DNA from 4 places in the Streptomyces sp. NPDC001980 genome. Region 4 is predicted to be linked to each of the others. Evidence: riboswitches for the same ligand, from Rfam matches in the RefSeq annotation. Region 4 holds a riboswitch; each other region holds the start of a gene.

Region 1 (4,622 bases), on a different contig from region 4:
GGGGACAGCGGGATCGCCTCCGTCACCGCCGCGACGTTCTTCGTGCGCATCGTGCTGTCCCCGTTCGCGCATCCCCTCTTCACCGTCCTCACCGGCATCGGCTTCGGCATCGCCGCGCTCTCCGGCGAGCGGCAGCGGGCGCGGCGCGTGCTGGTGCCGGTCGCCGGGCTGCTGCTCGCGATGAGCATGCACGCGTTCTGGAACGGGTCCTCGACGTTCGGGCAGTACGGGTTCTTCGCCGTGTACGGCATGTTCATGGTGCCCACGTTCGGGCTGCTGACCTGGCTGGCCGTCTGGACGCGGCAGCGCGAGCTGCGGACCGTACGGGAGGAGCTGCCGGCCTACGTCTACGCCGGGTGGCTGGGGGTGGCCGAGCCGTTCGTGCTCGGGTCGATGCGGGCGCGCCAGATGGCCCGGGAGTACGCCGCGTACCACTTCGGGAAGGCGGCGGGGCGGGCGGTCACCGAGTACGAGGGATACGCGACGACGCTGGCGCTGCTGCGGCGCCGGGGGCAGCGGGGGCGGGCGGGGGCCGACTTCGTGGTGCGGGAACGGGAGCTCCTCACGGAGCTGTGGAACCGACGGGAGCTGGTGCGGCCGGCCCTGGAGTACGCGGCGCGGACGGCTGCGCCGGGCGGGTGGCGGCCGGTGTACGCCGGTTATGCGCCGTCGGCTTACGGGGCGGCGGTGCCGTATCCGGCCTACAACCCGTATCGGAGCTAGTGCTCCGGAGTCGCGGACGGCTCGGCACCGCCGGAATGCGCCGTGGGGGCTGAGCGCCGTTGCGGCGGAAAAGAGAAAAGAACGAGGGAGCGGAAGCCGTCAGGCCGAAGCCGTCGTCAGCTTCGTCAGTTCCTCGTCCGTCAGCGTCAGGTCCGCCACGCCCAGCAGGGGCGGGAGCTGTTCGAGGGTGCGGGCCGAGGCGATCGGGGCCGTGATGGTGGGCTGGGCTGCCAGCCAGGCCAGGGCGACCGTGGGGATCGGGGCCTCGTGGGCCGCGGCGATCTCGTCCAGGGCCGCCAGCACCTTCTGGCCGCGCTCCGACTCGGCGTACTGGGCGGCGCGGCCCGCTCGCACGCTGTCGACCGTCGTACCGGGGCGGTACTTGCCGGTAAGGAAGCCGGCGGCCAGCGAGAAGTAGGGAACGGCCGCGAGGCCGGTGCGGGAGGCCAGGTCCTGGAGGGGGCCCTCGTAGGTGTCGCGGGAGACCAGGTTGTAGTGGGGCTGGAGGGCCACGTACCGGGCGAGGCCCTCGCGGTCGGAGAAGTCCAGGGACTCCTGGAGTCGCTCCGGCGTGATGTTGGACGCGGCGATGTGCCGGACCTTGCCCGCCCGCACCAGCTCGTCCAGCGCACCGATGATCTCCTCGACCGGGATCTCGGGCTTGTCGAAGTGCGTGTAGTACAGGTCGATGTGGTCGGTGCCGAGACGGCGCAGGGAGGCGTCCGCGGCGGCCTTGATGTTGGCGGCGGACAGGCCCAGGTACTCGGGGTGCTGGCTGACCTTCGTCGCGATGACGACGTCGTCGCGGTTGCCGCGCGCCTTGACCCACTTGCCGATGATCGTCTCGGACTCGCCGCCCTTGTTGCCCTCGATCCACGCCGTGTACGAGTCGGCGGTGTCGACGAAGTTGCCGCCCGCGGCGGCGTAGGCGTCGAGGACGGCGAAGGAGGTGGCCTCGTCGGCGGTCCAGCCGAAGACGTTGCCGCCGAGGGCGAGCGGGAAGACCTCCAGGTCGGAGGCGCCGAGCTTGCGGAGGGACGGGGAAGCGGAAGAAGCACTCATACTTCACTTCAACACGCGTCGCCGGGCACCCCATGCCGGTGCAACACGAAGTTCTTGTAAAGGCGCACGGCTGAAGGCGCACCGCCTGCCCGAGGCGTGGCAGGCAGACCGGCGGCCCTGACGCCGGGGGGTTGCCGTCAGGGCCGCCGGAGGCCGGAAGGTGAGGTCCGGGTCCTGGTCAGGGCCAGGGTCAGGGGTTGAGGCCCTTGCCGCGCAGCCAGGTCATCGGGTCGATGGCGGTGGCCTGGCCGTTCGGGTGGACCTCCAGGTGGAGGTGCGGGCCGGTCACGTTGCCGGTGGCGCCCACGCGGCCGATGACGTCGCCGGTGGCGACCTTCTGGCCGACCTTGACGCCGATCGAGGACTGGTGGCAGAACCACAGCTCGGTGCCGTCGTCCAGGGTGATGATCGTGCGGTAGCCGTAGGAGCCGGCCCAGCCCGCCTCGGTGACCGTGCCGCTGTGCACGGCCTTGATCAGCGTGCCGGTGGGCGCGGCGAAGTCGAGGCCGGTGTGGTAGCCGGAGGCCCACATGGAGCCGGCCTGGCCGAAGGTGCCGGTGATCGTGTACGAGACGACGGGCAGCGTGTACTGCTTGGCCAGCTCGGCGAGGCGGGCCTGCTCGGCCTTCTGCTTCGCGGAGGCCTCGGCCTTCTCCTTGGCGTCGGCGGCCTTGGCCGCGGCCGCCTTCTCCGCCTTGGCCTCGGCGTCCGCGACCGCCTTGTCGGCGGCGGCGACGGCCTTGGCGCTGGCCTTGGTGTCGAGCTGGTTCTGCTGCTGCGCGGCCTGGGCGATGATCCGGCTGCGCAGCGCCTCGCCGGCGTCGGACGAGGAGGAGTCCGAGTCGGTGGCGGTCGTCGTGGTGACGCTGCTGAGCGTGGTCTGGGTGGCCTGGTGGCCGCCGTCCTCGCCGAGCAGCGAGTCGACGGAGGACGGCAGGTCGGGCAGCGAGATGGAGACCGGCGGCTTGCCGGTGTTGGCGCTGGCCATGCCGCCCGCGCCGACGGCGGCTATGACGCCGACGCCGAGAACCGTGGAGCTGCGGGCGAGCCCGCCGCCCTTCTGCTTGGCGACCCGGTGCCGGCCGCGTACCGCGGAGAGGGACTCCTCGGTGGGGTTCCACTCCTCGAAGGGGCCCTCGTCGGCGCGGTAGCCGCCGTAGCCGAAGGTGTCGGGCTGACGCTGGCTGGGCACGAAGGGGGCTGTCGGAGCAGGCGGGTTGGACGCCACGCGGGCGCACTCCTTTCCTTCCGCCGCCTACCGGGTTAGCTGACGGGTTCGGAGCGGGAAGGTCTCCTACGCGCGTATACCGGCCGTTTCGTACCCGGCGGTAGCCGTGCGATTCACCCCAAGGTGGTGGTTCCCCGGTTCCCTTGCGGGATTCGGCGCGTGCGCACGGAGCCGTCGCGGGTGACGGCTGGGACGACCGCGCTGCGTTATCGAACGTTAATAGACCCGGCTACCAGATTCCAAGCCGTTCGTCTTGATCATTAAGCTTTCAAAGCTTGGACTTACCTGCCACGACCGGTCAAAAACGGTCGAGTCGACGGTGCCCACCGCTCAGCTCAGGAGTCACACAGGTTTTGATGGCGACTCAGTTGTTATGCGCAGGGCGGTCATCCGGACACCGACCGTGACCACACCCCGCTCAGGGCCGTCGTACGGCGAGCAGTGCCATGTCGTCCGCCATGCCGCCGCCGGTGGCGCGCAGGAACGCGGCCGGTGGACGTGCGTGATGAGGAACACAGACCTGGGCATGACTCAGGGCCGGAATCCTCGAATTCTTGGATTCCGGCCCTGAGTTTCAGTAGCGGGGACAGGATTTGAACCTGCGACCTCTGGGTTATGAGCCCAGCGAGCTACCGAGCTGCTCCACCCCGCGTCGGTGACACCAGCATACGCCATCGGAAGAGGGGAAGTCACACGGGTGAAGACTCACGGGGTCGGCGGAGGGGCGGCGGGGGCCGCCGTGGGGTCAGTGGACGCCGAAATGCCGGGCCTGGGCGACCGCCTCGCGGGGGCCGCCGTCGAACGGCTGACCGTGCCCCGGCAGCAGGACGGTGTCCTTGGACAGGCCGGCGATGCCGTCCAGCGACGCGAGGGCGGCGGCGGAGTCGTGGGTGAAGGCACGGCAGACCAGGCAGGGGCCGGTGTGCCCGGTGAAGGCCTCCTGGGTGACCAGGGCGTCGCCGGTGAAGAGCAGGCCCTGGTCGGGGAAGTGGAAGCCGGTGCTGCCGGGGGTGTGGCCGGGCAGCGCGACCGCCTGCGGCCGCCCGGGCACGCCGTCCAGCCGCGCACCGTCGCCGAACGTGCGTGCCCGGGCGGGCGGCGGTGCGGTGAAGGCGCCCTGGCGGGCCATGGTCACCATGGTGGCGAGCGCGGCGGGACGGCGGACGAGGTACGGCAGCGGGGAGCGTTCGGACTTGGCGTGCCGCATGGCCTTGCGCGGGCCGTCCATGAGCATGGCCCGGTCGTCCTCGTGGACCCACACCTCCGCGCCGGCCTGCTGGAGCTCCGCCGTGAGACCGGTGTGATCGGGGTGCGCGTGGGTGATCAGGACGGCCCGGATGTCGGCCGGGCTCCGTCCCGCGGCGGCCAGGTGGTCGAGGAGCGTGCGCCGCTGTCCGGGCAGGCCGGCGTCGACGAGGGTCAGCCCGTCCGGGTGATCCACCAGGTAGAAGTTGACGAGGGGGTCACCCAGCCGGACAACGCCTGGAGCGACCTCCGGGCCGGCGCCGGGGTGGGCGGATCGGGGGCGGGACTGGCGCATGGCGCTCTGCTCTCGGGAAGGGGGATGGACGACGGGGGAGGATCGTGAACGGGCTGCTCAGAACATGCT
Region 2 (4,622 bases), on a different contig from region 4:
GCTCGGTAACGCGATGCGCGGAATTGGCGTGACCGGATCGTTACCCGACGGTATGTGAACGGGATTCCGGTCCGGAGTCGTCGGCTTCTCGGGGCGGGATGACCGAAGCGGCGGTTCCGGGGCTGATGGGGGACGCGGGGTGCTATGGGGCGCATATATGCGGGGCGGCGGGCGCTGGGGGAGGGGCCGGTGGCCGGTGCCCCGGGCGGCCCTGATTAGGCTCCGGGGCCATGGACGTACTCATCCATCTCTTCGTCGGCCTGCACATCATCGGCATCGCCGCGCTCCTCGGCGGCTTCCTCGCCCAGATGAAGGCGATGGGCCAGGGCACGGCCCGGTTCGTCCCCGGGATGCTGCACGGCGCGTTCACCATGCTCGCGACCGGCGTGATCCTGGTCGGCCTCAACGAGGCCGGTGACCACCACGTCAACACCGTCAAGATCGGCGTGAAGCTCGCCCTGCTGATCGTGATCCTGGGGCTCGTCTACGTGAAACGGGACGACGAGAAGGTCGAGAAGGGCGCCTTCGGCCTGGTGGGTCTGCTCACGGTGGTGAACATCTTCATCGCCGTGCTGTGGACGTGACCCTCGGCATCCCCGGCATCCTCAGCGGGCCTTCCTGAGAGCGGCCCGGGCGCCCGCCGCCGCACCGGCCGCCACCGTCAGCCAGGCCGCCACCGTGACCCACACCAGCACCCGCCCCGGCCACTTCAGCCATGCACCGCCGACGGCGGCCGCGACCGACAGCGTCGCCGTCGCCGTCATCCCCATCGGGAACACCGTCGCCCAGCGGCGCACGTCGTAACGGAGCCGGGGCCATGCCACCTCCGCGGCCAGCAGGACGACGTACCAGGCCAGGTCCAGGACCAGCAGCGCCACCGTCACCACCCGCAGGACACCCCGGTCGTCGTCGTTCCACAGGTACAGCCGCGCACTGTCGGCGGACAGCAGCCGCGCCCCGGCCAGCGCCGAGATCGCGAGCGCGCCTCCCGCCACCCACTGGTCGCCGGGCCCCTGGGCGATCTGTCGCCACTCGAACCGGGGCACGGCGAGCCCGTACATCGCCAGCCCCAGCCAGAACAGGACCAGCGAGAGGTGCGCGAGCCACGCCGTGGTCACGGCCGCCGCCAGCGTCGCTCCCAGTACGGCCAGGCCCTGCGTGGCCACACAGGCCAGGAACACCGCGCCGGGCATCCTCGGCTTCCAGTGCCGCACGACGAGGACCAGCAACGGCGGCCACAGCACCACCGACAGCGCCAGCAGGGCCTCGGCCAGGGTCTGCCACCCGAGCGCCGAGAACCGTGTCCCCAGCATCGTGGTCGCGGCCACGGCGGTGAGCGCGCCCGGCGTCCGCGCCTCCTGCGCCCACCGCCGGCGATCGCGCGCCAGGCGTACGACGAAGTCCGCCGCCAGCGCCACCCACAGCACGCAGGTCAGCACCAGCGCCACCCGGGACACGGTCTCCGCGCCCGCCAGGTGCAACCCCACCGACATGATGCCGGTGGCCATCACGGCGGCCCCGGCCGCCGGCGGACGCTGCGCCCACCAGGCGCGGAGGGGGGAAATGCCGGACATGCCCCTGATGTTAGGGAGAGTCGGCCGCAGCACGAACGGGGCACGCGCGCGTGCGGCCCGAGAACCGCGCGACGGCGAGCCGGGGGCGTGCGGGGGAGCGGCCGGGTGCCATAGGGGAGAGGTGCGCCGTGGCGCTCGGAGTGGCGGGTTGCGAGCGGGAGCGGAGAAGCGGGCGGGGGCGCCCGAGGGATGGCGGGCGCCCCGTGGGGTCAGGCCGGGCGTACCACGCTGTGGATGATCGACTCGCCGCCGTAGTAGATCGACTCCTCCCGGACGTACGCGCCGGGCTTCGGGGCGTGGATCATCATGCCGTTGCCGATGTAGATGCCGACGTGACTGACGTCGTCGTAGAAGAAGACCAGGTCGCCGGGCTGGGCGTCGGCGAGGGAGACGGTGGTGCCGGCGTTCACCTGGTCGTAGGTGGTGCGCGGCAGGGAGACGCCCGCGGCCTTCCAGGCGGCCTGGGAGAGCCCGGAGCAGTCGTAGGAGCCGGGGCCGGTGGCGCCCCAGACGTACGGCTTGCCGATCTGCGCGCGGGCGAAGGCGATCGCCTTGGCGGCCTTCGTGGCATAGGCGGAGTCCGAGCCGGAGCCGGAACCCGAGTCGGAAGAGGAGCCGCCCGACGTCGAGGACGACGACGCCTTCTGGTCGGCCGCCGCGGCCTGCTGCTTCGCCAGCTCCGCCGCCTTGCGGTCCGCCGCTTCCTGCTGCCGCTTCTCGATCGCCGCCAGCCGGGCCTTCTCCGCGGCCGTCAGCTGCGACAGCAGTTCCCGCGCGGAGGCCAGCTTCGTCTGCACGGTGGTCTTGGCCGTCTTGAGGTCGCCCTGCGTCTCGGTGAGCGACTCGAGGCTCTGGGAGGCCTCCTGCCGCTTCTTCATGGTCGCGGACTGCTCGGTGACGTAGTCGTCGACCGCGCCCTTCTGGCGCGAGGTCAGACGGCTCATCAGCTGGTCCTGGTCGAAGTAGTCCTGGGGGCTGTCCGCGAGCAGGAAGGTCGCCGTGTCGGGGACGTCGGCCCCGGTCCGGTACTGGGCCGCCGCGAACGAACCCAGTTCCTCACGTGCCTTGTTGAGCCGGTCGGTGCGCCGGGCGACGTCGTCGAGCAGGGTGTCGACCTGCTTGCGCTGCCTGCCCGTCTGCTCCTTGGCCGTGTTGTACTTCTCGGTCGCCGACTCGGCCTGCCGGTAGAGGGCGTCGACCTTCTTCTCGACCTCCTCCAGGCTCGGCTTGCCGTCGTCGGAGGGCGCGGCCTCGGCCGTCTGGGAGAACAGGGCCATGGAGGTGAGGGCGGCGGTGGCCAGCGCGGGGGTGCGTATGCCTGCCGCGCGCGTTCCTGAGGGCCGGGACTTGCGGTGCGACGCCAACGGGGGCGACTCCTTCCAGTGTTCCGCCTACCGAGTTAGCTGTCGGGTTCGGGCGGGTGGTTCGGAAGGGTTGCCCTACGGTCCGTTCCCCGGAGGGGAGTCGGGACCGATTCACCCCGGGATCGGTGTGGGTCCCCGGCTCCGGATGCGCGGTGGCGCCCCGGACTCGGCGGAGGCCGTGCGGCCCGGCGATGTTCGCCGGTGGGGGTCGTACGGCCTGCCCGGCACGCTAGCCAACTCGTGTGGTCCCTGTGAAGTTTGATGTGCGATATGCCCGATACATTTTCGTGACCTCGGCGTTGCGATGTGTTCAGGCGGGGCGATCCGGGGTGTTATGGGCGACTTGCCCGGGAGGGTCGAACGGTTCGGGGTGAGCGTTCGCGGCTGCGTGACGCGCGTTGACCGGCCGTGACCGAGTGGATCTGTTCGGTCACCCGGGCGAGTTTTCGGGGCGGCGGCCGGTTGTCGGTGGGGCGCCCTAGACTCGGAGAGCGATGAGCAGCCTCTTTGACGACAGCTTCCTGGCGAGCCTCCAGGCCCCCCGCGGCCATGACGAGGAACCCCCGCCGCCGCCCGAGGACGAGCACGCTCCGGAGTCGATTCCGGACGATCTGTTCGGCGGGAAGTTCGACGCGCCCCCGGACCGGGACGCCTACTACCGCGACGGCGCCGCCCGCCCGGCCCTGGACCCGGCCGCGCTCCTGGAGGGGTTGAACGACAACCAGCGGGCGGCCGTCGTGCACGCCGGCTCCCCGCTGCTCATCGTGGCCGGCGCCGGTTCCGGCAAGACGCGCGTGCTCACCCACCGCATCGCGCACCTGCTCGGCGCGCGCAACGTGCACCCGGGCCAGATCCTCGCGATCACCTTCACCAACAAGGCCGCGGGCGAGATGAAGGAGCGCGTCGAGCACCTCGTCGGCCCGCGCGCGAACGCGATGTGGGTGATGACCTTCCACAGCGCCTGCGTGCGGATCCTGCGCCGGGAGAGCAAGAAGCTCGGCTTCACCTCCTCCTTCTCGATCTACGACGCGGCCGACTCCAAGCGCCTGATGGCCCTGGTCTGCCGCGACCTGGACCTCGACCCCAAGCGGTTCCCGCCGAAGTCGTTCAGCGCCCAGGTCAGCAACCTCAAGAACGAGCTGGTCGACGAGGAGGACTTCGCCGCCCGGGCGAGCGACGGCTTCGAGAAGACCCTCGCCCAGGCCTACGTCCTCTACCAGTCGCGGCTGCGCGAGGCGAACGCCCTCGACTTCGACGACCTGATCATGACGACGGTCAACCTGCTGCGTGCCTTCCCGGACGTCGCCGAGCACTACCGCCGGCGCTTCCGGCATGTCCTGGTCGACGAGTACCAGGACACCAACCACGCCCAGTACGCGCTCGTCCGCGAGCTGGTCGGCACCGGCACCGTCGCCCGCGCCGACGACGCCGACACCCCGCCCGGCGAGCACGACCTGCCCCCCGCCGAGCTCTGCGTCGTCGGTGACGCCGACCAGTCGATCTACGCCTTCCGGGGCGCGACGATCCGCAACATCCTCCAGTTCGAGGAGGACTACCCGAATGCGACGACGATCCTGCTGGAGCAGAACTACCGCTCCACGCAGACGATCCTGAGCGCCGCCAACGCGGTCATCGAGCGCAACGAGTCCCGCCGCCCGAAGAACCTGTGGACCAACGCGGGCGC
Region 3 (4,622 bases), on a different contig from region 4:
GCAAGCCCTCCTCGACAGCCGTCAATCCGGCCTGGACATCGGCTTCCAGAGCCTGGTCCCGCACGCTCAGCCCGAACGGCCCGACGACGGTCACGAGGGGTCTCCTGTCTGCTGGTGTCTACTGGCGATTACACGGTTTGTCGATAGGTCGCTGCCATCACTCAAGTCAGCGTATCCGGTCAGGTTTCGATCACCGATAGCGCCCACGGTTACACCCCGGGCGCTATCGGATCATGACCGTTATGTTTTTGATCAGCCGATACGATCTGACATCCACTGACTTAACAGGAAGTACGGACAGTTGTCCCGAACCGAGGCCCAGGCCGTGTCCCGCAGCGGGCCCCGCGCCGGGTTCGGATCCCGGGTGGCACCCGGGCGCCCGTCCGGCGGTGAGCCCTCCGGACGACTGCGGCCCGGAATCGGCCCCGCCTCCCCCGACCGACGTCACCTGCCCGGGCGTACCCCGTCCGCCGCCCGCCCAAGCCGACGGGTGCACCCGATGCACGAACGGCGACACCCCGCACCCGTCCGTACACCCTTCCTCCACGAGACCACGCACGACGCCCTCCGCGTTTCGTTGGCCTACGCCCCCGGTCGACATCCTCCCGGTCGACGCCCTCCCGGTCGACGCCCTCCCGGTCCGCGTCCTCCCGGTCCGCGTTCCCTCGGTCCACCCCCTCGATCCGCATTTCCTTGACCGTCATCCCCCGACCGTCATCCCCTCGACCGACGGAACGGCGTCCCTGATCAATCCCTGCGCGCGCGTGGCGCCCGCGCACCTCCCCGCCGGCTCGCGGGAACGTCGGCACGTTCGGGTTCCCGCCCGGGACGGCCGCCATGACAACGACGCGCACCACAGGGGAGGTTCCGCCCTCACGGTGGACACGCCCACCGGAGATCACCGGTTCCACACCCCCCTCCCCCGACGTGACGAGAATCACGTACACACGCAACGACCCCCGACGCCCTCCCGACCACTCCGGACACCCGGCCCCGTCAACCGCCCGCCCCGACCTCCCCGTTGGGCCCGGTCGGCGCCACGCGCGCGTAGCCGAGGCTTCCGAAGTTGACGGAGGGTGCGCCGGAGAGGCACCCGATCGAGCGAGCAGGACAGTCGTCAGCACGCCCCCTCCCGGGTTCCACCCGCACTCAGCCGATCATCCACACAAACCGGCAATTCGGACTACTCGTAGAAATTGCCCATATCGAGAACCGTTCCACGCGCCCCACAGAGGCAATCCGCACGAATGTGCGCGAGGCGACTCCCCCCCGAACCAGGAAAAAGGCGGATTCCACGCATCCCTCATGTCTGATTTGCCGTTATTGCGATTTCGTGAAGTAGGTCACGTGGGCCCGGGTGACGCAAGGGCTGTAAGGCAACCCTTCCTTTCCTTTCCCTGTGGGCCAGTTGAAGGTTGGCAGCCGCAAAGGATCAAGCGCCCCATACGACGCAGATCAAGTTCAATCGGCATGTTGTGTGAATCAGCCTCTTGTTCCGGACATGTGCTCTCGCATACGTTCCGGCTCGCCGGGCGGACGCCGAATCCTGCCGCCGCCCGTACTGACCCATCGACGAGTTCATTCGCACGGCAGGAGCGGGGGACCCAGGTAAGTCGCCGGACCGGGCGGCCGACGTCACAGAACAGACGTCGTTCCGGAACGGCTAGGGGTGAAGTCGCATCGCCTTCGGACGGTGCGGCCGGGCACTCCCCGGGCCCGAACCCGACAGCTCACCTCGCAGGCGACGGAGAGGAACTTCGCCATGCCTGCTGCCGCTCAGCACCGCCGTCCCCGCCGTAACAGCATCATCCGTACGCTCGTCGTCGCCGGCACCGGCGCCGCCGTCCTCGCCCTGCCGCTCATCGGGGCCGCGTCCGCCTCCGCCGCCACCTCCTCCAGCACGACGGCCTCGACGACTCTCGCCGGGTACCCGAACAACCTCGACGGCTGGATCCGGGAGTCGCTCGCCATCATGGCGGAGAAGCACATACCAGGCACCTACAACGGCATCTACCGCAACCTGATGCGGGAGTCCTCCGGCAACCCGCGGGCCATCAACCTCTGGGACTCCAACGCGGCCAAGGGCATCCCGTCCAAGGGCCTGCTCCAGGTGATCGACCCGACGTTCAAGGCCTACCACGTGGACGGCACGTCGTTCGACATCTACGACCCGGTCGCGAACATCACCGCCGCCTGCAACTACGCCGCCGCGCGGTACGGCTCGATCGACAACGTCCACGGGGCGTACTGACCGACGTCCCGGATCAGACGTCCCAGGTCAGACGTCCTGGATCAGTCGAAGAGTCTTTCGAGGACGACGGCGATGCCGTCGTCCTCGTTCGACGCGGTGATCTCGTCGGCCATCGCCTTGAGTTCAGGGTGGGCGTTGGCCATCGCCACCCCGTAGGCCGCCCACTCGAACATCGGGATGTCGTTGGGCATGTCGCCGAAGGCGATGGCCTGTCCGGGGCTGAGCCCCAGACGGTCGGCGGCCAGCGCGAGCCCGGTCGCCTTGGTCACCCCGCACGGCTGCAGTTCGACAGTCCCCGGCCCCGACATCGTGACCGTCGCCAGCGATCCGACCACCGAGCGGGCGGTCGTCGCCAGTTCGTCGTCGGACAGGGTGTGGTGGCGCAGCAGCACCTTGCTGATGGGCGCGCACCACAGGTCGTCGCGCCGGGCGACGCGCAGCGCGGGCAGCGTGGGATGGGGCATCAGATAGCCGGGCTCGATGAGCGTGAGCCCGTCCACGCCGTCCTGGTCGACCGCCGCGTACACCTGGCCGACCTCGGCCTCGATCTTGCCGAGTGCGGTCTCCGCCAGTTCCCGGTCCAGGGTGACCGACCACAGCAGCCGGTCCGCGCCGGCGTCGTACACCTGCGCGCCCTGACCGCAGACCGCGAGTCCCGTGCAGCCGAGGTCGTCGAGGAGTGGGCGCACTCTCGGAGCCGGACGGCCGGTCACCACGAGGTGCCGGGCACCGGCCCGGCCGGCCCGCGTGAGCGCGGCGAGCGACCGTTCCGAGAGCGTGTCGTCGCCGCGCAGCAGCGTGCCGTCCAGGTCGGTGGCGATCAGTGAGTACGGGGAGGGTGCGACCATGATCAGAGAATACGGACAGCACGGCCCTGGGACTCACTGTGCGTTTCGGCCTCAAGTGGCTTTCGCCGCCTCCGTGATGGGGCCGTTGTCAGTGGCGGGCGTTACGTTTTACGAGATGCTCGGCACCTGCCCCGAGAGCCCGGCCGGCGATGCGCTGTACGTCGAGGAGGGCCGGCGGCTCGGACTCTGGTTCGACGGGGACGGCGATGCGGCCGAACTGGACGCCGCGCACCGGTGGTTGGGGCTGGACTTCGCCGACCCGGGCATCCGGCAGGCCCGGGATCCGCACGACGGCGGCCAGATCGAGAAGATCCTCGGGCGGCCGCTGCCGGTGGTGGTCTTCGGCATGTACTACCCCTACCCGGGCCGGGAGGCCCAGGGCGAGGCTGCGGGGGGGAGCGGCCAGGCCGCCCGGGTCGGTCGAGGAGTTCCTGGCCCGGCTGCGGGCAGCCGAGGAGGAGGTGTGGCCCTCGGGGGCCGGGTGACGGTCGGGCCCCGGGGTGTCAGGCGTGGGCCGCTGCCAGGTGGCCGGCGAGGCGCGGTGAGGCGAACGCCGTACCGCACACGAACCGCATCACCGGGCCGTACGACGCCGCCGCCGGGAGGCCCGTGAAGTACAGGCCGGGTACGGAGGAGACGTATCCGGCGCCGAGTCTCGGGGCGCCGCGCGTGACGGCGACCCGGGTGCGCAGCTCGGCGCCCAGGAAGTCCATCGCGGCGGTGTCCACGCGGTAGCCGGTGGCGGCTATGACGTGGTCGGCGGTGAGGCGGTCGATGCCGCCGTCGTGGGTGCGGACGGTGAGGACCGGAGCACCGCCGGAGGTGTCGGCGCCGGTCACAGCGGCGACCTCGCGGACCTGGACCTTGCCTTCGAAACGGTCGCGCAGCCACCAGGCGCCGAGCGGGCCGAGCACCCGGCGGACCAGGTAGTGGCGGGTCTGCGCCGGGAGGTAGCGGTAGGGGTGCGGGTAGTAGCTGAGTGCCCACAGGGACCAGGCCCGGCCGAACGGCGACTCAGGGCGCAGCTTCGGCTGGTCCCAGGGCGGGGCGCCGAAGGCGACCTTGCCACGCCCTCGCGAGACCACCCGCACCTGGGCGCCGGCCTCGGCGGCGAGGGCCGCCGTCTCCAGCGCGGACTGCCCGGCGCCGACGACGATCAGCTCCTTGCCGGAGAAACGGGTCAGGTCGTGGTGCTGGGAGCTGTGCGAGACCGGTCCCGCGGGTCCGTCGGCGCCCGCCCGGGCGAGCTCGGCGGGGAGGCGGGCGAGCCCGGACAGGCCGGTGGCGACGACGACCGCACGAGCCGTGAACGACTCCCCCGAGTCCAGCTTCAGTTCAAAACCCGCCGAGCCTCGCGCCTTGTACCGGTCCGCCTTACGCCGGTCTGCTTTGTACCGGTCCGCCTCGTGCGGGTCCGCCTCGTGCGGGTCGCCCATGCGCCGGTCCACGGAGACCACTCGCGCCCGCTCCAGTTCGGGCACCAGTTTCTGCTGGAACCACTCGCCGTAGCCGATGAAGGTCTC
Region 4 (4,622 bases):
CACGAGTTCGCCTTTCCGCTCCCCATCTACGCCATCTGCGACCTGCTCGGCGTCCCGCCCGAGGACCAGGACGACTTCCGGGACTGGGCGGGGATGATGATCCGGCACGGGGGAGGGCCGCGGGGCGGGGTCGCGCGGTCCGTGAAGAAGATGCGCGGGTATCTGGCCGAGCTGATCCACCGCAAACGGGAGGCGCTGCCCGCCGAGGCCGGTCCCGGCGAGGACCTCATCTCCGGGCTCATCCGGGCCTCGGACCACGGGGAGCACCTCACCGAGAACGAGGCCGCGGCCATGGCGTTCATCCTGCTGTTCGCCGGGTTCGAGACCACCGTCAACCTGATCGGAAACGGGACGTACGCACTGCTCACCCACCCCGGGCAGCGGGCACGCCTCCAGGAGTCCCTGGCCGCCGGCGAGCGCGGGCTGCTGGAGACAGGTGTCGAGGAACTCCTCCGCTACGACGGGCCGGTGGAGCTGGCCACCTGGCGGTTCGCCACCGAGCCGGTCGCGATCGGCGGGCAGCACATCGCGCCCGGCGACCCGGTCCTGGTCGTCCTGGCCGCGGCGGACCGGGACCCGGAGCGGTTCGCCGAGCCGGACACCCTCGACCTCGCCCGGCGGGACAACCAGCACCTCGGCTACGGCCACGGCATCCACTACTGCCTGGGCGCCCCGCTCGCCCGCCTGGAGGGGCAGACCGCGCTCGCCGGTCTCCTCACCCGCCTTCCCGACCTGCGACTCGCGGTGGACGAGAGCGAGTTGCGGTGGCGCGGCGGGCTCATCATGCGCGGACTGCGCACGCTCCCCGTGGAGTTCACGCCCACCGGTCCCTGAAGCCCCTGGCAGGCCCTCGCAGGCCCTTGCCGAGCCCTCGCCGCGCCCCGGCCGAAGCCCGTACCGGCCTGTACGGGCCAAAGGTGACCAGTGTTCAAGTCTGTGATCTTCACGTGATCTACGCGGCATTAACTTGTGACAAGTGATCGTCTGCCGATACGTTCACCCATCAGCGCGGCGCCCCTGCGGGACCCGTCGTGCCGGTCACCGCTGTCGCTCGAAAGGTTTCCGCATGCTCTCCGGGAACGGTCGTCACCGTCGCCCCCGCCAGGCTCCGGCGCTCCTCGTCGCGGCCGGGGTGACCGGCTCCGCCATCGCCATCCCGCTCCTCGGTGCGGTGAACGCCAGCGCGGCCGACGGCTCCACCTGGGACCAGGTGGCCGAGTGCGAGAGCGGCGGGTCCTGGAGCGCCGACCACGGCACCGGCTACTACGGCGGCCTCCAGATCTCCCTGGACGACTGGAGCAAGTACGGAGGCCTGGAGTACGCGAGTACGCCCGACCAGGCGAGCCGTTCGCAGCAGATCGCGGTCGCCGAGAAGATACTCGCCGACCAGGGGACCAAGCCCTGGCGGACCTGTGCCCTGCTCGCCGGACTCTCCTCCGACGACGCCTCGGTGAACGTCGACACGGGCCTCGGCGACTCGGGTGATTCATCCGGTTCCTCCGGCTCGTCGGACTCGTCCTCCGGGTTGTCGGACTCGTCCTCCGGGTTGTCGGACTCGTCCTCCTCTTCCGGTTCCGACTCCTCTTCGGGCGCCACGGACTCCGGGAACGAGTCCGCCACCCCCTCGCCGAGCGCGAGTGCCGACAGTGGCTCCAAGGCGGACACTCCTAGCAAATCCAGCAAGACGGACAAGTCGGAATCCTCCGGATCTGACTCCGACGCTTCGAAGGTGAGTGGGAGTCCTGCTGCTTCCGAGGCTGACGACTCGGACAATTCGTGGCAGACCGGGGGCTCTTGGAGTCTGGTGGACACGGGGGCCGTCAGCAGTGGCGGCAAGCATCGTGGCGGCTCGGCGGACGAAAGCGTGACAAACGGTCAAAGTGCCACCTCCTCGGGTCGGCACGCCTCCCGTGACAGCGGCACCTACACCGTCCGCGACGGCGACACCCTCGCCTCCATCGCCGACTCCCTTGACCTCGACGGCGGATGGCGCGCGCTCTACGACGCGAACAAGGCCGACATCGGTACCGACCCGAACGCCATCGCCCCCGGTCAGACCCTGAAACTCGGCAGCGAATAGGACGAAAAGCGGCGGGAGTTGGCGCCCCGCTTCGAGCTGAATGTCCGTTTTGGTGAAAGTGTGGGATGAGTCTCAGAAGCCCTGATCATCTTTGAAATTCACCTGATGGCCTGTTTACGGTCGAGGCCGCTCGTCACCACGAGCCCCGGCCGTCGCAACGCCGAGTCCTGCCAGCGGCCACCCGGGAACAGTCGTCGCGTCATGCGCCGTAGGCAGGAGCGGGGGACCCAAGGTAAGTGCCGGGACCGGTGGTTGACGCCGCCGATCCGGCTCGGGGTGAAGCCGCGCACCGACACACGGTGTGCGGCCGGGCAACTCAACCGGCCCGAACCCGACAGCTCACCTCGCAGGCGTCGGTGAGGGGATCGATCCATGCTGTTCTCCGGCAAGGGCAAGCACCGTCGTCCGTCCAAGGCCGTCCGCGCCATCGCTGTCGCCGGTGTCACCGGTGTCGCCGTCGCCGCTCCGCTGATGGCGGCCGGCAGCGCCTCCGCCGCCACCGCCTCCGAGTGGGACGCGGTCGCCCAGTGCGAGTCCGGCGGCAACTGGGCCATCAACACCGGCAACGGCTACTACGGCGGTCTGCAGTTCTCGGCCTCCACCTGGGCCGCGTACGGCGGCACGCAGTACGCCGGGCAGGCCAACCAGGCCACCAAGGCGCAGCAGATCGAGATCGCCGAGAAGGTCCTCGCCGCCCAGGGCAAGGGCGCCTGGCCGGTCTGCGGCACGGGCCTGTCCGGTGCCGCCTACACCGGCAGCTCCGCCGGCTCCTCCGCCAGCTCCTCGTCGAGCAGCAGCGCCGGCACCAGCACCCGGTCGACCGACACCCAGGCTGCCTCCCGCTCCGCCGAGCGTCCGGCCGCCAAGAAGACCGTCACCACCCCGACCGGCAAGAAGGTCAAGAAGGGCGACGGCGAGTACAAGGTCGTCAAGGGTGACACCCTCAGCTCGATCGCCGAGAAGCACAAGGTCAAGGGCGGCTGGCAGGCGCTGTTCAAGCTGAACAAGAACATCGTCGAGGACGCCGACTTCATCTACCCGGGCCAGCAGTTGCACCTGAAGTAAGGCGAAGCGAGGCGCGGGGCGGCCGCCCTGAGTATTAAGCGGCGCCCAGCTGAACCACAGCTCCCACACAACCGTGGTCCCCATAGTGGAGACCACGTGAGGGTCACCCCCGTCCCCCACGGGCCCCCGCTCCGGTGCGTTTTCCCCCGAACGCACCGGGGCGGGGTTTCTCTTTGCCGTCCCCCTGGCCTCTCTCCTGGCCTGCTTCTTGGCCCGCTCTTCTCCCGTTCTTCATCGGGACCCCCTTTGTTCCGCACGTGAACAATGAGTACCGTCTGTGTGTCCACGGGCCGGTCGGTCGTGCCGGCCGACGGCCCCGGGACGGTTAGGCTCTAGTCGCAAGGCTGAGCAAGGGCCGGCCAGGCCCGCGTGCGCCCCGCACAACCAGCGTCACATCCCATGAAGGAGATGCTCGTGCCGTCCATCGACGTCGTCGTAGCCCGGGAAATCCTGGACTCCCGAGGCAACCCCACGGTCGAGGTCGAGGTCGGCCTCGACGACGGCAGCACGGGTCGTGCCGCCGTCCCGTCCGGCGCCTCCACCGGTGCCTTCGAGGCCATCGAGCTCCGTGACGGCGACCCCAACCGCTACCTGGGCAAGGGTGTCGAGAAGGCCGTCCTCGCCGTCATCGAGCAGATCGGCCCGGAGCTCGTCGGCTACGACGCCACCGAGCAGCGCCTGATCGACCAGGCCATGTTCGACCTGGACGCGACCGACAACAAGGGCTCGCTCGGCGCCAACGCCATCCTCGGCGTCTCCCTCGCCGTCGCGCACGCCGCCTCCGAGGCGTCCGACCTGCCGCTGTTCCGCTACCTCGGTGGCCCGAACGCGCACCTGCTGCCCGTCCCGATGATGAACATCCTCAACGGCGGCTCGCACGCGGACTCCAACGTCGACATCCAGGAGTTCATGATCGCCCCGATCGGCGCGGAGTCCTTCTCCGAGGCGCTGCGCTGGGGTGCCGAGGTCTACCACACCCTGAAGAAGGTCCTGAAGGGCAAGGGTCTGGCCACCGGCCTCGGCGACGAGGGCGGCTTCGCCCCGAACCTGGAGTCGAACCGCGCCGCGCTCGACCTCATCCTGGAGGCCATCAAGCAGGCCGGTTACGTCCCCGGCGAGCAGATCGCGCTCGCCCTCGACGTCGCCGCGTCCGAGTTCTACAAGGACGGCAAGTACGAGTTCGAGGGCAAGTCCCGCTCGGCCGCCGAGATGACCGAGTACTACGAGGAGCTCGTCGCCTCCTACCCGCTGGTCTCCATCGAGGACCCGCTGTTCGAGGACGACTGGGCGGGCTGGAAGGTCCTCACCGACAAGCTCGGCGACAAGGTGCAGATCGTCGGCGACGACCTGTTCGTCACCAACCCGGAGCGCCTCGCCCGCGGCATCGAGGAGGGCACCGCCAACGCCCTGCTGGTGAAGGTGAACCAGATCGGTTCGCTGACCGAGACCCTGGACGCCGTCGAGCTCGCCCAGCGCA

What was found. A riboswitch is a leader RNA that binds a small molecule or an ion and turns the genes downstream of it on or off. The one in region 4 is predicted to bind cyclic di-AMP.
Region 1: linked by a shared signal. The riboswitch ahead of ABT137_RS12425 (M23 family metallopeptidase) and the one ahead of ABT137_RS19990 (transglycosylase family protein) in region 4 are both predicted to bind cyclic di-AMP.
Region 2: linked by a shared signal. The riboswitch ahead of ABT137_RS29035 (C40 family peptidase) and the one ahead of ABT137_RS19990 (transglycosylase family protein) in region 4 are both predicted to bind cyclic di-AMP.
Region 3: linked by a shared signal. The riboswitch ahead of ABT137_RS16665 (transglycosylase SLT domain-containing protein) and the one ahead of ABT137_RS19990 (transglycosylase family protein) in region 4 are both predicted to bind cyclic di-AMP.

What each region holds. Positions count from the first base shown of each region.
Region 1 covers NZ_JBEOYD010000006.1:339,289-343,910, reverse strand. Annotated here, with positions in the region: gene ABT137_RS12435 (PrsW family intramembrane metalloprotease) at 1-723, shown strand, start outside; gene ABT137_RS12430 (aldo/keto reductase) at 823-1,785, opposite strand; gene ABT137_RS12425 (M23 family metallopeptidase) at 1,976-3,013, opposite strand; cyclic di-AMP (ydaO/yuaA leader) riboswitch at 3,023-3,181, opposite strand; tRNA gene ABT137_RS12420 (tRNA-Met) at 3,592-3,665, opposite strand; gene ABT137_RS12415 (MBL fold metallo-hydrolase) at 3,759-4,553, opposite strand; gene ABT137_RS12410 (nuclear transport factor 2 family protein) at 4,611-4,622, opposite strand, start outside.
Region 2 covers NZ_JBEOYD010000021.1:62,501-67,122, reverse strand. Annotated here, with positions in the region: gene ABT137_RS29045 (hypothetical protein) at 231-584, shown strand; gene ABT137_RS29040 (tellurite resistance/C4-dicarboxylate transporter family protein) at 606-1,574, opposite strand; gene ABT137_RS29035 (C40 family peptidase) at 1,784-2,938, opposite strand; cyclic di-AMP (ydaO/yuaA leader) riboswitch at 2,947-3,120, opposite strand; gene pcrA (DNA helicase PcrA) at 3,433-4,622, shown strand, end outside.
Region 3 covers NZ_JBEOYD010000009.1:223,170-227,791, reverse strand. Annotated here, with positions in the region: gene ABT137_RS16670 (polyprenyl synthetase family protein) at 1-94, opposite strand, end outside; cyclic di-AMP (ydaO/yuaA leader) riboswitch at 1,561-1,759, shown strand; gene ABT137_RS16665 (transglycosylase SLT domain-containing protein) at 1,763-2,251, shown strand; gene ABT137_RS16660 (HAD family hydrolase) at 2,293-3,099, opposite strand; gene ABT137_RS16655 (FAD-dependent oxidoreductase) at 3,603-4,622, opposite strand, start outside.
Region 4 covers NZ_JBEOYD010000012.1:14,079-18,700, reverse strand. Annotated here, with positions in the region: gene ABT137_RS20000 (cytochrome P450 family protein) at 1-834, shown strand, start outside; gene ABT137_RS19995 (transglycosylase family protein) at 1,067-2,080, shown strand; cyclic di-AMP (ydaO/yuaA leader) riboswitch at 2,275-2,448, shown strand; gene ABT137_RS19990 (transglycosylase family protein) at 2,453-3,145, shown strand; gene eno (phosphopyruvate hydratase) at 3,554-4,622, shown strand, end outside.